DNA from 3 places in the Cobetia sp. MMG027 genome. Region 3 is predicted to be linked to each of the others. Evidence: predicted binding sites of a transcription regulator. Region 3 holds the regulator's gene; each other region holds the start of a gene.
The links. Region 3 encodes PhoB, which activates phosphate uptake and scavenging genes when phosphate is short. Its sites were predicted from a motif close to TGTCATANNNNTGTCANA; they were not measured.
Positions count from the first base shown of each region.

Region 1: PJK54_RS04930 (CYTH domain-containing protein) is a predicted target of PhoB. The motif match lies at 2,634-2,651, and genes of this name have one in related genera.
Region 2: phbB (acetoacetyl-CoA reductase) is a predicted target of PhoB. The motif match lies at 2,529-2,546, and genes of this name have one in related genera.

Region 1 covers NZ_JAQJIO010000003.1:185,390-190,687, forward strand. The annotation lists gene PJK54_RS04920 (5'-nucleotidase, lipoprotein e(P4) family) at 1-117, shown strand, start outside; gene PJK54_RS04925 (ion transporter) at 222-1,262, opposite strand; gene PJK54_RS04930 (CYTH domain-containing protein) at 1,415-2,422, opposite strand; gene PJK54_RS04935 (TIGR00153 family protein) at 2,903-3,583, shown strand; gene PJK54_RS04940 (inorganic phosphate transporter) at 3,625-4,908, shown strand; gene argA (amino-acid N-acetyltransferase) at 5,210-5,298, shown strand, end outside.
Region 2 covers NZ_JAQJIO010000016.1:27,407-32,704, forward strand. The annotation lists gene PJK54_RS17270 (DUF349 domain-containing protein) at 1-1,406, shown strand, start outside; gene phbB (acetoacetyl-CoA reductase) at 1,657-2,403, opposite strand; tRNA gene PJK54_RS17280 (tRNA-Met) at 2,773-2,849, shown strand; tRNA gene PJK54_RS17285 (tRNA-Met) at 2,892-2,968, shown strand; tRNA gene PJK54_RS17290 (tRNA-Met) at 3,012-3,088, shown strand; gene PJK54_RS17295 (EVE domain-containing protein) at 3,247-3,726, shown strand; gene PJK54_RS17300 (tetratricopeptide repeat protein) at 3,847-4,812, shown strand.
Region 3 covers NZ_JAQJIO010000006.1:265,870-271,167, reverse strand. The annotation lists gene PJK54_RS10410 (NAD(P)/FAD-dependent oxidoreductase) at 1-229, opposite strand, end outside; gene PJK54_RS10405 (chorismate--pyruvate lyase family protein) at 309-1,028, shown strand; gene ubiA (4-hydroxybenzoate octaprenyltransferase) at 1,059-1,940, shown strand; gene phoB (phosphate regulon transcriptional regulator PhoB) at 2,184-2,873, shown strand; gene phoR (phosphate regulon sensor histidine kinase PhoR) at 2,881-4,176, shown strand; gene cysZ (sulfate transporter CysZ) at 4,282-5,010, opposite strand; gene phoU (phosphate signaling complex protein PhoU) at 5,197-5,298, opposite strand, start outside.

The sequences.
Region 1 (5,298 bases), on a different contig from region 3:
GTCGCGGAGCAGGCGCAGCATTTCGGCAAGGATTGGATCATGTTGCCGAATGCCTCCTACGGCAGCTGGAGCGAGGCCACGCTGACCGCCTGGGACAAGCCCTTCTCTGACCGCTAGCCCTTGCCGGCTTCCGGCTGAATGACAACGCCCCCGGACCTTGCGGTCTCGGGGGCGTTGTCATTTCCGAGGCGTTGTCGTGTGCCGAGTGACACTCGGCCTCGTCAACTGCGATCGCGGTCGGGGGAGTCGTCGCCTGGGGAGGCGGTTTCCTCCTTCGCTGGCGGCTCGGCATCGGGCTCAGGTCCAGGTTCGGGTTCTGGGTCTGTCTCAGTCTCAGGCTCTGGCTCGCGTGGGTCACGCGTGTCTTCATCCAGCCAGGTACCGCAGAACTTGCAGTACTTGGCATTGCGATCATGGCCCTCACGGCCACAGCCGGGGCAGGCTTCATCGCTGGTCTGCTGCATGCGCAGGCCGTTGAGCACCTCGGCCGAGAACACGCCGGTGGGCACAGCGAGAATCGAATAGCCCAGTATCATCATCATCGCCGAGATGAACTGGCCCAAGGGCGTGATGGGGGCGATATCGCCGTAGCCCACCGTGGTCAGCGTCACCACCGCCCAGTAGAGCGCCTTGGGGATGGAGGTGAAGCCGGCTTCCGGGGGTTCGATCAGATAGATCAGGGCGCCGAACACCGTGATGATGCTGAGTACGGTGATGAAGAACAGCAGGATCTTGCGACGACTGCGCGCGAGAGCCTCGACCAGCATGCGACCTTCGCCGACGAAGGCCATCAGGCGCAGCACGCGGAACAACCGCAGCACGCGCAGCACGCGCACCACCAGCAGTGCCTGCGCCCCCGGAATCAGCAGCGAGAGCCAGGTCGGGGCGATCGACAGCAGGTCGAGCACGCCGTAGAAGCCCTTCGCCCAGGTGCCGGGGTGTTTGAGGCAATAGAGGCGTACTGCGTATTCCAGCGTGAACAGCAGGGTGAAGGTCCATTCCAGGATGCGGAACAGCTCCCCATGGCGGGCATTCAGCGATGGCACGCTATCGAGCATCACCACGGCGACGCTGGCGAGAATCATCGCGACCAGCGCGATATCGAAGGCCTTGGCCGCCTTGGTGTCGGACTCGAAGATCCAGTGGAACAGCCGGGCGCGCAGCCTGCCGCTGGCCGGCTCGAAATCGCTGGAGCGAGGGGGGGCGGTGGCGGATTGTGACGTACTGCCGTATTCGTTGGCCGGCCCTTGGCGTTCAGGCATGCGGGCTTCCTTGACTGGCGTCGCAGCGCCGGGGCGGGCTGCGACGCGATGGTGGGGGCAGGGCAGGTGAGGGCGCGATGGCCTGGCGCTCAGCGAGCGATTTCACCGGGGTCTCTCAATGAGCTTTCTCAACGAGCTTTTAATGAGCTGCCTCACTGGCCTCGGCTGCGCAATGCCGCCAGCAGCGACAGGCTGTGCTGACCGAAGGCCGCTGTCATCCATCTGTCTGACGTGCCCTGCTCACGGGATTCGCTCAGCGCCTCCGTCAGCGCCACCGCATGGACATGACCGGGATGCTGACTGGCGGCCAGGCGCGAGGCCAGGGCCGAGAAGGCGGCCAGGGCGTGATCGTGCCAGCGCATGTCATCTTGCTGCTGGCGGTCGGCATGTGCATCCAGGGCATCGATGGCCGCGGCGAGCAGGGCATTCGTGTCGGTGGTATCCAGCGTCTTCTCGTGCCATTCGCCATCTCTGAGTGCGGCACCGCGGCGTGCCTTGCTGGCATCTGCCGGGCGCAGGGCCAGTCGGCTGGCCAGGGATTCCGCCAGCGCCCACAGCACCCCTTCGCGCTGCTCGGCGCTCAGGTCGTCACCGCCAGTGAGTTCCAGTTCGATCTCGCGGATGTGCGTTTCCCGACCTGCTGCCTTCACGTGGCCGAGATCCAGCGCCATCTCGACGCCGACACCCGCTGTCTGGCCATCCTGCGTCACCGTCAGCTCCAGCTGCCAGGCATGACGTTCGAAATCCGTGCTGAAGGTAGGGGCGAGGGCGCCGAGCAGGTGCTCACGCGGACCTTCCTCAAGCGCCTGCAGAGGGGGAAGGCCGCGCAGGCCATCGAGATCGAGGCCTGTCTGGCCGTCGGGCAGCGCCCATTCCCACTCGCCCCGCGAATGCAGGCCGCCATGGCTTTCGCCACTGGTCTTGAGGGTCTGGCGCAAGGGGCCCGGACTGTCGGCATCCTCTCCACTGCGGCGCAGGCGCAATGCCATCTTGGCGCGTTCCAGCGCATGCTCAGGCGTGTCGAAATAGGTATTGGCCAGCCAGCGACGACGGGGCGTGGTGCCAGCCAGTTCCGCGATATCCGCAAGACGTTCCAGAATCGCCGTGCGTCCGAGGCCGCTGTGGGTCAGCGCCAGCTTGAGTTCGATTTCCTGCGCCATGACGACGGCACTCCCTGTACGAGAAGATGAAGAATGAAGATGGCCGGGCATGGATGACGACAGCGATACGAGGACGCTGGCTGCCTGTCCGAGATCCCGGGACAGGCAGCCCCCGGCGGCTTCATGCTCGCGCCTGTCCCTTGCCAAGGCAAGCGCAGAGCGTGTCGCCAGCCTTCCCACGGCAGGTGATCCGTCAGCAGAATCACAGTGATATGACAGTATCGTGACATTTGTGTGACATGAATTGCCTGCCGCCAACTCCTTGGTTATATTATGAACAATGTAATCAGTCAGCGACCCCGCGTCCTGTCGCTACATGACAATCTCTCCTCTGGAATCCTTCGAGTTCCCCCCGACTGCCGCTGATGTTGCGTGAAGTACAACAGCATGGCGGTATCGTGTCGTTACGATGAAAGTTATGTGATCGTCACAAAGGCTTTGCTACACTCCGCGCGTCAATCCTTAACGCCGACGGCCACTATGGTAACGACCAACCCTTTCTCTTCGATGTTCGGGCGCTCGCCTTTCAAGGCGCTGCACACCCACATCATCAAGACAGACGACTGTGCCCAGCACTTGCTGACCTTCTTCGACGCCTGCGAACAGGGTGATTGGGATCAGGCGGCCAGCATTCGTCAGACCATCAGCAAGCTGGAGCGTGAAGCGGACGAACTGAAGACGCAGCTGCGTCTCAATCTGCCCAATTCGCTGTTCCTGCCGGTATCCCGTTCCGACCTTCTCGAGCTGATCCATGTCCAGGATTCCATCGCGAACGTCACCAAGGATATCGCCGGCATCATGCTGGGTCGCCACATGCAGATACCCACCGCGCTGGTGCCCGCCATGCGTGAGTATCTGAAGACTGCGGTCGAATCGGTCTGCCAGGCGCGCCGTGCGCTGGGCGAGCTGGAAGATCTTGTCGAGTCCGGCTTCGGGCGCAACATGAGCGAGCTGGTCGACAAGCTGATCAATGAGCTGCATGAGCTCGAGAAGCAGTCCGACGAACAGCAGATCGCGATCCGCCAGACCCTGTTCTCGCTGGAAGCCGCTCTGCCACCGGTCGACGTGATCTTCCTCTACAAGATTATCGACTGGGTCGGCGATGTCGCCGATCAAGCTGAAAAGGTCGGTACCCGACTGCAGATCCTGATGGCGCGCTAAGCGCTGTCAGGACGTCCTGCCATCTGCTCAAGAGTTCCCTAATGTCCATCATTGCTCAATACGGCGATGTGCTCGTCATCCTTGCCTGCGTATTCGGTTTCTTCATGGCGTGGGGTGTAGGCGCGAACGATGTCGCCAATGCCATGGGTACCTCGGTTGGTTCCAAGGCCATTACCATCAAGCAGGCGATCGTCATCGCCGTGATCTTCGAATTCCTCGGTGCCTGGCTGGCTGGTGGTGAAGTCACCGATACCATCCGCAAGGGCATCATCGACCCGTCACTGCTGATCCAGAATCCGCAGTTCCTGGTCTACGGCATGCTGGCATCACTGCTGGCCGCCGGTATCTGGCTGCTGATCGCGTCCATGAAGGGCTGGCCGGTCTCCACGACCCACTCCATCGTCGGTGCCATCGTCGGCTTCGCGGCGGCGGGTCTCGGCGTGGATGCGGTCGAGTGGCCCAAGGTCGGTCAGATCGCGGCCTCCTGGCTGGTCTCGCCGCTGCTGGCGGGCTCCATCGCCTTCGTGCTGTTCAAGTCCGTGCAGACGCTGATCTTCGACAATGAAGACCCGTTCGCGGCCGCCAAGCGCTATGTCCCGATGTACATGTTCCTGGTCGGCTTCATCATCTCGATGGTGACCATGGTCAAGGGCCTCAAGCATGTCGGGCTGCACCTGAGCTTCGAGTCCAGTCTGCTGCTGGCCGTCGTCATCGGTGCCATCGTGATGGGGATCGGCGTGCTGATGGAGCGCAAGGTCGCGCGTTCTCGCCTCAAGGAGAAGAATCGCGCCACCGGGGATGATTTCGACTTCAGCGGCGTCGAGAAGGTCTTCGGCCTGCTGATGATGTTCACCGCCTGTGCCATGGCCTTCGCCCACGGCTCCAACGACGTGGCCAACGCGGTCGGTCCGCTGGCAGCCATCATCAGTGTCGTCGATTCCGCCGGTCAGATCGGCGCCAAGGCCAGCATGCCCTGGTGGGTGCTGGTGCTGGGTGGCGGCGGTATCGTCGTCGGCCTGGTCACCTATGGTCGCCGCGTCATCGCCACCGTCGGTACCGGCATCACCGAGCTGACCCCGTCTCGTGGCTTCGCGGCCACCCTGGCGGCGGCCTCCACCGTGGTGCTGGCCTCCGGCACCGGCCTGCCGATCTCCACCACCCACACCCTCGTCGGTGCGGTGCTGGGGGTAGGTCTGGCACGCGGCATGGCAGCGCTCAACCTGCGCGTGATCGGTACCATCGTGATGTCCTGGCTGATCACTCTGCCGGCCGGCGCGATCCTGTCGATCCTGTTCTTCTTCATGTTCAAGGGCATGTTCGGCTAAGCCGACATCTGCCTCAGCGCCCGGGCTTGCGACGGGGTGTGCGGACAGGGCGCTGCATGAGAGAAACACGCAAGATGCATTGGCAAGACGCATCGGCAAGATGTATCGGCAAGACGCACTTGAAAAACGTTTTTGAAAAAACGTTTTTGAAAAACAAGAGAGGCGACCTTCGGGTCGCCTTTCTCGTTTAGGCCGCATGGATGTCAGGGGCGTCGCTCGCCGTGCAGGCTGCGGCGCTGATATGATGATTCATGGGCATGCCTGACATGTCATTTTCCTCCCTCCTGCACGGAGCTGGCTCTTGAACACGCGTTTTCCCTTCGCGGACTGGTTTCGCAACTCCTCTCCCTACATCAACGCCCACCGTGGGCGCACCTTCGTCATTCTGAT
Region 2 (5,298 bases), on a different contig from region 3:
TCGACAGCGAGCGTCAGACGCGCCTTCGTCAATTGGGCGCTCGCGTCGCGGAGCTGCGTGACTGGCAGAACTTCGTCGCCGCTCCCAAGCGTGAACAGCTGCTGGAAGCCATCACCACATTGGCCGAGCGCGAGGACCTCAGTGATGAGCAGCGCGACCGCCAGCATCAGCAACTGATTCAGCAGTGGCGCAGCCTGGGCGATGCCGCTGCCAGCCGTGAGTCCAGCCAGTCCTTCCGCAGCGCCTCGGACAGCATCAAGCAACAGCTGCAGGATTACCGCGAAGCGCGCAAGCAGGCGCGCGAGCACAACCTTGCCATGCGTGAGGCGCTCTGTGAGCAGCTGGAATCGCTCAATGGACACGCCATGGGCGATGCGGACCCGGACGCCCTGCGCCAGATCCGCGACCGCGCACGCGAAGAGTGGCGCCGTCACACTCCGGTACCGGCAGGCCCGGGCCGCCAGCTGTCGCATCGCTTCGGTGAAGCGCTGACCGCGCTGCAAGGCTTGATCGACCAGCGCGCCGGCGAGATCGCCGCGGCCAAGCAGGCATTGGTGGACGCCGCCGAAGCGCTGGCCGATGAAGACGCTCCGGCACGTGCGCGCGCCGAGCAGGCCAAGGCACTGCAGACTCGCTGGCGGGAACTGGGCCGTGCCCCCAAGGGCGAGGAGCAACGCCTGTGGTCTGCCTTCCGCGCCGCCTGCGACCGCATCTTCGCCGCACGTGATCAGGACCGTGAAGCGCGTGACACGCGCGAGCAGGTCCGCCTCGAACAATGGCAGGCTCTGATCGAGCGCCTCGATAGCTGGGAACCGACGACCCTGGAAGACGCCGCCCAGCTGGACGACGCCCTCAAGGAAGCCGACGCGCTGGGTGCCCTGCCGCGTGGCAAGCGCGGTGACGGCATGCGTCGGCGCTGGAATGGCATTCTCAAGCGTCGCGAACAGCGCCTGGATGAACTCCATGCCCAGCAGCTGCGCCAGGAATGGCAGCAGTGGCGCGACCTGCTGGAGCAACATGCCGTCGCCGATGCCAGTGCACGCCAGGGCAATATCGAGGATGTCGAACTCCCCGAGTCATCGGCGTTCGACGATGCCAGCCGCCAGGCCAATGCCGCGCGCAACCAGATGCGCCGTGCCGAGCCGGTCAGCGCCAACGCCGCCAATGAGCGCCTCGCGGAGCTGCGTGTCCATCTGGCGATCCTGTTCGAGGCGCCGCTGGGTGCGGAAGACGAATCGCGGCGCCTGACCGTTCAGGTGGCCCGCATCAATCAGCAACTGGGCGAGCGCCTTGAGCGTGATGAGGAACTCGACGAGGTGCTGGATGCGCTGCTGGCCAATGGTCCGCTGGACTGGGAAGCCTGGCAGGCCGAGTTGCCGCGCTTCGATGCCCTGTTCAACCACTGACGGCGTCGGGTCGGCATAGACAGTCAGCTGACCGGCACCCTACGACGACGAAGCCCCCGTCTCGAGAGAGACGGGGGCTTCGTCGTGTTCACGACAGGAAAAGTGCGCTTGCCCCTCTCCTGTCAGATCCTGGTTCCTGTGAGTGCGCTCTGCGGCCTCTTGTACGCTTGATGGCCTCTTCCGCCCTGCCGGGTTCTGCCACCCTGCGGGTACGTCGCGAGACGCCGGGGCGCATGAGCACGAACGGACATCAGCCCATGAACTGGCCACCATTGATGTCCAGATTGGCACCGGTGATGAAACCGGATTTCTCGTCCGCGAGGAATGCCACCGCGCGAGCGATCTCGTCCGGCTGACCATAACGCTTGACCGGAATCGTCTCGCGGATGGATTCACGAATCTCTTCCGGAATCTTCATGATCATGTCGGTGGCGATATAGCCCGGCGACAATGTATTGACGGTGATGCCCTTGGTCGCGGTTTCCTGTGCCAGCGCCATGGTCAGACCATGCATGCCCGCCTTGGCGGCCGAGTAGTTCACCTGACCGAACTGGCCCTTGCGGCCGTTGATGGAGGAAATGTTCACGATGCGGCCGTACTTGTGCTCCAGCATGTCATTGATGACGGCACGGCAGGTATTGAAGACGCTATCGAGGTTGCAGTTGATGACTTCGCGCCACTGCTCGTAGCTCATCTTGCGCATGGAGGTATCACGCGTGATCCCTGCGCAGTTGACGAGCACGGCCACCGGCCCGAAGCGCTCGCGAATTTCATTGACGCCTGCCTGACAGGCTTCGAAGTTGTCCAGCTCGATACCGGAAAGCGCGATGTTCTCGAACCCGGCAGCACGCTGTTCCTGCAACCAGCCTTCTGCCTTTTCCTTGTTCCTGTAACCGGCAATCACCTGGTACCCCTGGCTCGCCAGCTCACGACAGATGGCGGAACCGATGCCACCGGTGCCACCGGTGACCCATGCAACGGGTGCTGTTTGCGTCATGTTATTGTCTCTCCCTGTTCCTGGAACGTCCTGTGCCCGCAAGGGAGCACAGCATGGCATTTCGCCGTTGATCGCTCATCGACTGGCTGGCGATCTTCCGGTAACGACAAACACTGACAGGCGTCTCTGACAGCATGGCGACAACCGTGCGCTCGGTGAAGACTGTCACCGCCCTGCGCGAGGCGTGTCACTCTCAGTATGGACAGGATTCCCACGGAAAGTATGTAGCAGATCTCTCACATTGATTGAGGTCAATTCCATCACTCTCGCTCCCCCCCATCGCCTGGCCGCCTCAGGAAAGTCTTCCGGCTGATTACGGGATAACGGTTGACTCAGCACTGTATATCCTTATACTACGCCCCACGTTGATGCGGGGTGGAGCAGTCTGGTAGCTCGTCGGGCTCATAACCCGAAGGTCATCGGTTCAAATCCGGTCCCCGCTACCAGCAAGCGCCAGCAGTTTCGGCACTTGGGAAACAACGTGATGTTGCGGGATGGAGCAGTCTGGTAGCTCGTCGGGCTCATAACCCGAAGGTCATCGGTTCAAATCCGGTTCCCGCTACCAACCTCTGATGCGTCGGAGTTGGAGCAAAGGCAGTACCCAGTGTTGCGGGGTGGAGCAGTCTGGTAGCTCGTCGGGCTCATAACCCGAAGGTCATCGGTTCAAATCCGGTCCCCGCTACCAAGAATTCGAAAGGCCTGATGCCCTGCATCAGGCCTTTTTCGTATGCGTGACATTCCTGTGCGAGGATATCGACGAGGCCAGCGCCCGGACCTCATTCCTCCCATTCTCCACGCCCATCACCTTCACACTCATCACGTCAGTCTCGAAGGAGTGCCTGCATGCGCCACTGGCTGGTCAAGACCGAACCCGACGCCTTCTCGCTGGAAGACCTGCGCCGCGAGTCGCCGGCACTCTGGGATGGCGTGCGCAACTATCAGGCGCGCAACTTCCTGCGCGAGATGCAGCTCGGGGATGTCGTGCTCATCCAGCACTCCAGCTGCAAGGTACCTGCAGTGGTCGGGCTGGCCGTGGTCAGCGAGCTCGCCCTGCCGGACCCGACAGCCAGCGACCCCGAGCACAAGGGCTTCGACCCTCGCCAGATGGCGGACCTCGAGGCCGGCAAGACGCCGCGCTGGGTCGCTCCGCGCCTGCGCTATCTGCGTTCGCTGCGCAGTGCACTTCCCATCGCGCGCCTGAAGGCGAAGCCCGAGCTGGCCGACAGTCACCTGGTCCGCCGTGCCCGCCTTTCCGTCATGCCATTGAGTGAGGACGAGATCCAGTGCATCGCCCGCCTGGCCGGGGACGACCTCAAGCCTTGAGCCCCCCGCCCGCGCCAGATGAACCCTGCACATCTTGAACTCGCCCGCCGCGGCCCGCATCATCAGGCCAGCCGGCTCGCGTGCGAGCCTTGAATCGCAGACACTTCCGGGGCATGCATCATGATCATCGATCCCAATACCGGCCAGCCACTGACCGGCAATGACACCACCGCCGCCCAACCACAAGGCGTGGTAGGCGGAGCTGCTGCCAGCGCCCCCCGCCAGGCAGAAGACGCCAACACCTACATCATCGATGTCGACATGAGCAATCTGCAGCAGGTCCTCGAGGCCTCGCAGCAGGTACCGGTGCTGTTGGACTGCTGGTCTCCCCAGAGCGAGCATTGTCGCGTCCTGACGCCGATTCTCGAGATGCTGGCTCGTGAATATGCCGGTGGCTTCATCCTCGCCAAGCTGAACGCCGAGGAACAGCAGGACATCGCTGCCCAGCTAGGAGTGCGCTCGGTACCCGACGTCAAGCTGGTCATCCAGGGCGGTCTGGCAGGCAACTTCACCGGCGCCCGTCCGGAAGCCGAGATTCGCCAGTTCCTCGAGCAGCACAAGGTGATGCCTGCTGCCGGTGCCGGCCCCAGCCTCGTCGAGCAGGCCGCCAGCGCACTGGAAACCGGCGATCTGGCGACCGCCAAGGCGATGTACCAGCAGCTGGCACAGGAATCCCCCGAGACACCGGACTACCGCATCCAGCTCGCCTCGGTCCTGGTCGCCGAAGGCAACGGCGAAGAGGCCCGCCAGCTGCTGGACTCTCTCAAGCCGGAAGACCGTGATGGCCCGAAGGCGCGTGGTGTGCGTGCACGCATCGATTTCATCGCCGAGGCGCCGAGCCCGGAAGAGGTCCAGGCCATGATCGAGCGGGATGACAGCGAGGCCCGCTACCAGCGCGCCATGCGTGATCTTGCCGATGGCCACTACGAGCTGGCGCTCGATGCCCTGATCGGCCTGATGAAGACCGACCGCCAATACGGGGATGATCTGGCCCGCAAGACGCTGCTGCGCGTGTTCGATGCCCTCGGCGCGACCCATGAGCTGACCGTGCGCTTCCGCCGCCAGCTGTTCGCCCTAATGTACTGAGTCGCAGACGGCAACCACCTTCCCACGACAAGGGGCCCCGAGGACGTGAGCTGTCCTCGGGGCCCCTTGTCGCAGATAGCGGATGAATGTCGTGAAGCGTGTGCGTGCAGCAGGGTGGGAAAGGATGCGGATGAGCCTTGGATTCAGCCGCCCCGACGCGTCCACCCTTTCAGCAGTGATGGCCTCGCACGCGCTTCGCGGGCGCTGAGCGGACAGCCAGGCGGGAGCTCTTCCAGCGCGGGCGTGATGGCCCCCGCCTCCTTCGCCCTGGCCAACCGGAGACTCCCGCCCCTGCAACACCATTCTCGACATGCCATCACGCCGGACGACTCAACATCGGCTCGCGCCCAACGAGATGTCTCTGCCAGCTCATGTCTCATCATCATCCCTCCTGAGGATGCCCGCTCACGATGAACGGCCTGCCCTCAGAGTTATCGATAATGATTCTCAATTCAAGGTTTCGCTCGCCACTTCCTGCCAGCATCT
Region 3 (5,298 bases):
GCTCGGCGTCCAGTTCATCCACCAGGGCCACGGAGGTCTGCCGTGCCAATGCCCGGGCGCTCATGCCCTTGGCAAAGGCGGTGGACAGCAGAGGCTTGGCGTAATCGTGGCCACTGTCCTGACTGACCAGGATCAGTCGACTGTCCTTGTCACGCGCACGCAGGGCACGCGCCAGGCCAATGCCGGCCATGCCGGTGCCGATGATGACAAGGGTACGAGGGTCGCGCATGGCGCCATCTCCTGAGATCGATCCGAGAGGAAAAGAGGGTAGTCGGGCCCCAGCATACCAGCCTGCCACTGGCGCGGGCATGCTCACGCTGCAGGCCTTGCGGTTCGGGCGTGCTAGACTCGCCACTTGTCATCCTGACAGGGAATTCATCGTGGTCTGTCACTCCCACTCGGCAGCGTTTGCCGGCAAGATCGCTATCCGGGCCATGTCTCGCTCGGAACTCAGCACTCCCTGCGCTCACCAGAGAGCGATGGACTCGGCGGTCCGCCGCCACTGGCAGCCCGCCGCGAGCCTGCAAGGCGTCATGCCGGCCGGCTGGTGGCCATGGCTGTCCTCCAGCGACTCGCTGACCCAGCGTCTCGATCACGCCATGCGCATGCTCGATGGTCAGGGGCTGCGCGTGCGCCTGCTGCTGCAGGACACCGGCCCTGCCCGGCGGGATGAGGCGCGGATGCTGGGTATCGCGCCACGACGCCATGTCTGGCGGCGCGAAGTGGCCCTGTGTCATGGCGATGAGCCCTGGGTGATCGCGCGCTCGCTGGCGGCGCTGGACCTGGCCCATGGCCACCGTCTTTCGACGCTCGGCGAAGGCTCGCTGGGCCATTGGCTGTTCCGCCAGCCTGACCTGACCCGCAGCGCCATCGATGTCAGCCGGGCGCCACTGAGGCTTGCCAGCACGCAGCCGCTGGCACGCACCGCCAGCCTGTGGATGCGCCGCTCGATGTTCTCGCACGGTCGCTTCCGGGTACTGGTCCAGGAAGGTTTCACCCCTCGGTTCCAGCACGCCCTGGAACTCTGATTCCCCACTGCCGTTCGATCAGGAGTCCTGATGTCAGCGTCATCCGCTTCCCGCCCGTCCAAACTGGCCGATTACCTCGCCCTGACTCGTCTGGACCGCCCCATCGGCACCTGGCTGCTGATGTGGCCGACCCTCTGGGCCCTGTGGCTGGCGGCCGATGGGCTACCGGACCGCGATACGCTGCTGATCTTCGTGGCTGGCGTCTATCTGATGCGTGCCGCCGGCTGCGTGATCAACGACTACGCGGATCGCCACTGGGACAAGCATGTCGAACGCACCCGGGATCGCCCGCTGACCTCAGGACGCATCACGGAGCGCGAGGCGCTGACCCTGTTCGGTGTGCTGGTCGCGGCCGCCTTCGTGCTGGTGTGCTTCACCAACCTGACCACGGTGCTGCTGTCGATCGTCGCCGTGCTGCTGGCGGCCAGCTATCCGTTCATGAAGCGCTTCCATCATCTGCCGCAGGTGGTGCTGGGTGCCGCCTTCGGCTGGGCGATTCCGATGGCCTTCGCGGCGACGCTTGAGGAGGTGCCGACCTATGGCTGGTGGCTGTTCGCGGCCAACCTGATGTGGACGGTGGCCTACGACACCGCCTATGCGATGGTCGATCGCAATGACGATCTCAAGGTCGGCATCAAGTCCACCGCCGTCCTGTTCGGCCGCGCCGACACGCTGATGATCGGTCTGCTGCAGCTGGGCATGCTGGCGGTGTTGATCGGCATCGGCCTGCACCTGGCGCTGGGCATCTTCTACTGGCTGGGGCTGGCCGCGGCGGCCGTGACCTTCGTCTGGCAGCAGCGCCTGATTCGCGAGCGGGAGCGTGGCCCCTGCTTCCAGGCATTTCTCAACAACCACTGGTCCGGCCTGCTGATCTTCGCGGGCATCGCGCTGGCGACCTGGCCAGCTGCCTGACCCCTCTTTCCGGCCAACGGGCCCGAGTCCTCATCCGGTCTGCCAGCGACCTTCCTCGTGCGGCGAGGCGTGACATTCACACCTCGCGAGAGTTGAGGGACTCGCTGGCAAGCCGGGCGGCAAGCTGCCAAGCTGCCAAGCTGCCAAGCTGGCGATTGTCATCTCACTGTCATATAAGCAGGTTGTAATCGTCATCGACTTGTCATTCTGGCGCGTGCGCCGACTGCTGCATGGGATCTAGCGATGAGCTCCAAGACCGTACTGATTGTCGACGACGAATCCTCGATACGCGAGATGATCGCCGTCGCCCTGGAAATGGCGGATTACCGCGTGCTGGAGGCCGACAATGCCCAGGACGCCCACGCCATCGTCGTCGATGAAAAGCCCGATCTGCTGTTGCTGGACTGGATGATGCCCGGCACCAGCGGGCTGGAACTGGCGCGCCGCCTCAAGCGTGACGAGACCACGGCGGAGCTGCCGATCATCCTGCTCACCGCCAAGGGCGAGGAAGATAACAAGATCCAGGGGCTCGAGGCCGGGGCGGACGATTACATCACCAAGCCCTTCTCGCCACGCGAGCTGGTGGCACGCCTCAAGGCCGTGCTGCGCCGCACCACGCCCAAGGGCGTCGAGGAGTCGGTGGAAGTCGAGGGTCTGATGCTCGACCCCGCCAGCCACCGCGTGACCGCACACGGCAACTCCCTGGAGGTCGGCCCCACCGAATACCGCCTGCTGCAGTTCTTCATGACCCATCAGGAGCGCGCCTACACCCGCAGCCAGCTGCTGGATCAGGTCTGGGGCGGCAATGTCTATGTCGAGGAGCGCACCGTGGACGTGCACATTCGTCGTCTGCGCAAGGCGCTGGGCGAGGGGCATCAGCACTTGATCCAGACCGTCCGCGGTACCGGTTATCGCTTCAGCGCCCAGGCCTGAGACGCGGATGCGCTACTGGACGAACGAGCTATGGCGGCTGGGCTATCTGGCGGGCGGCTTCGGGCTGGTCGGCGGACTGCTCGGCCTGCTGGGCTGGGGCTTGGCGCTGGGGCTGGCGCTGTACCTGTTCGTCCATCTCAAGCATCTCAAGAGCCTCTACACCTGGCTGATCACCAACCCCCATGAAGAGCCGCCGCCCGGCGATGGCGTCTGGGGGGATCTGCTCGATCGTCTGTATCGCTACCAGAAGGGTCAGCGTCAGGCACAGGAGCGACTGCGCAGCATCCTCAATCGCATCCAGGAATCCTCGGAAGCGATGCGCGATGGCCTGGTGATGCTCGACAACCACGGCGACATGGAGTGGTGGAACAGCGCTGCCGAGCAGTTGATCGGCCTCAAGGCCAGTCACGACCGCGGCCAGCACGTCACCAACTATCTGCGTGACCCCGTGTTCATCGATTACTTCAATCGGCTGGCCTATCGTGAGCCGCTGACCCTGCAATCGCCGCTCTCCGACAACCTGACCCTGCAGATCTCCATCACCCTGTTCGGTGACAACGAGCGCCTGGTGATGGTGCGCGATGTCACCCGTCTCTACCGTCTCGAGGAAATGCGCCGCGATTTCGTGGCCAATGTCTCCCATGAGCTGCGCACGCCGCTGACGGTACTGGCCGGCTACCTCGAGACCTATTCCGACTATGCCGATGACCTGCCCCCGCGCTGGCAGCGTGGCCTGGGACAGATGCAGAGTCAGACCGACCGCATGCAGCACCTCGTCGAGGATCTGCTGACCCTGTCGCGCCTGGAGACCGACGAGCTGTCGGGCGAAGGACGTCGCATCGACATGGCGCAGCTGCTGACACGTATCCGGGAAGATGCCGAAGGCCTCTCGAAGGAGCGACATGTCATCACGGTGGAGGTCGAGCCCGGACTGGCCCTGATGGGTGAGGAGCAGGAGCTGAGAAGCGCGATCTCGAATCTGGTCTTCAATGCGGTGCGTTACACGCCGGAAGGCTGCCACATCACGCTGCGCTGCCAGAGCACCACCGAGGGCGTGATGGTCGAGGTGGAGGATGACGGTGACGGCATTGATCCCGTGCATCTACCGCGCCTGACGGAGCGCTTCTATCGCATCGACAAGGGACGCAGCACCGCCACTGGTGGCACCGGGCTGGGGCTGGCCATCGTCAAGCATGTGCTGATCCGCCATCAGGGCCGCCTGGAGATCGACAGCCTGCCCGGCGAGGGCGCACGCTTCCGTTGTCATTTCCCGGCGGAACGCCGCTGCGCGACGACTGCCTGACGGTTGCAGCCCCACTGACACGAACGCCCCGCCGCGCCCTCTGCATGAGGTCACGGCGGGGCGTCGTGGTATCTGCGTTCGTCAACGCTCGCGATAAAGCCTGGCTCAGCGGCGCGGGGCAGGCAGCTGTCGGTAGTGGCTCTGCCACATCAGGACGGCACCCGCCACGGCCCCGGGAATGAACAGCAGGTTGGCCAAGGGCACCAGCGTCAGCACGAACACGGCACCACCGAAGGTCAGTGACGGCCACCAGCGCGCCTTGAGACGCTGCTTCATGTCGCCGAAGCTGACCTGATGGTTGTCCATCGGATAGTCCAGATACTGGATCGCCATGCTCCAGGCCGAGAACAGCCCCCACAGCAGCGGTGAGAGCAGATTCAGGCCCGGAATGAAGCCGAGAATGAACAGCGCGATCATGCGGGGAATGAAGTAACCCAGTTTGGCCATCTCGCGCCCCAGCGAGTCGATCCCGATCTTCACCAGGCCACGCTCATCCTCGATCAGGGTGCCATCCAGTCGATGCTCGACCTTCTCGGCCAGAATGCCGTAGAACGGCGCCGCGATCAGATTGGTCACCAGGCTGAAGGTGAAGAACACCGCCAGCAACAGACTCAGCACCAGCACCGGCCAGATCAACCAGCTCAGCCATTCCAGCCAGCTGGGCACCTTGAGCATCCAGTAATCGATCCAGCCCTCGAACTGGCTGAACAACAGCCACAGCGTGGCACTGTAGAGCACCAGGTTGATCGCCAGTGGTACGAACACGAAACGGCGTAGCCCGGGGGTATAGACCATGCGGGTCCCGCGGACCAGCGCCGATACGGCATCAATCATGCGACGTCCTCGTCATCTCGTGAAAGGCGGCTGCCCTCGGGCGGCCGGAGCCACACCCTAGCACTACCACCCGCCCCACGCAGCTGTCGGCGCATCGAATGGCAGACGCCCCGCACTCCGTCGGCGGGACAGATGCGGGGCGTCATTGGCAGACAGGCGTCAGGCCCCGGGGAAGGGGCCTGCACGTCAGGGCTTGTCGAGATCCTGCGGCTGGAGGTCATGGGTGTCGGTGTGACGCACGTCCACGCCCTTGACCAGGAAGATGACGTACTCGGCGAGGTTGTCGGC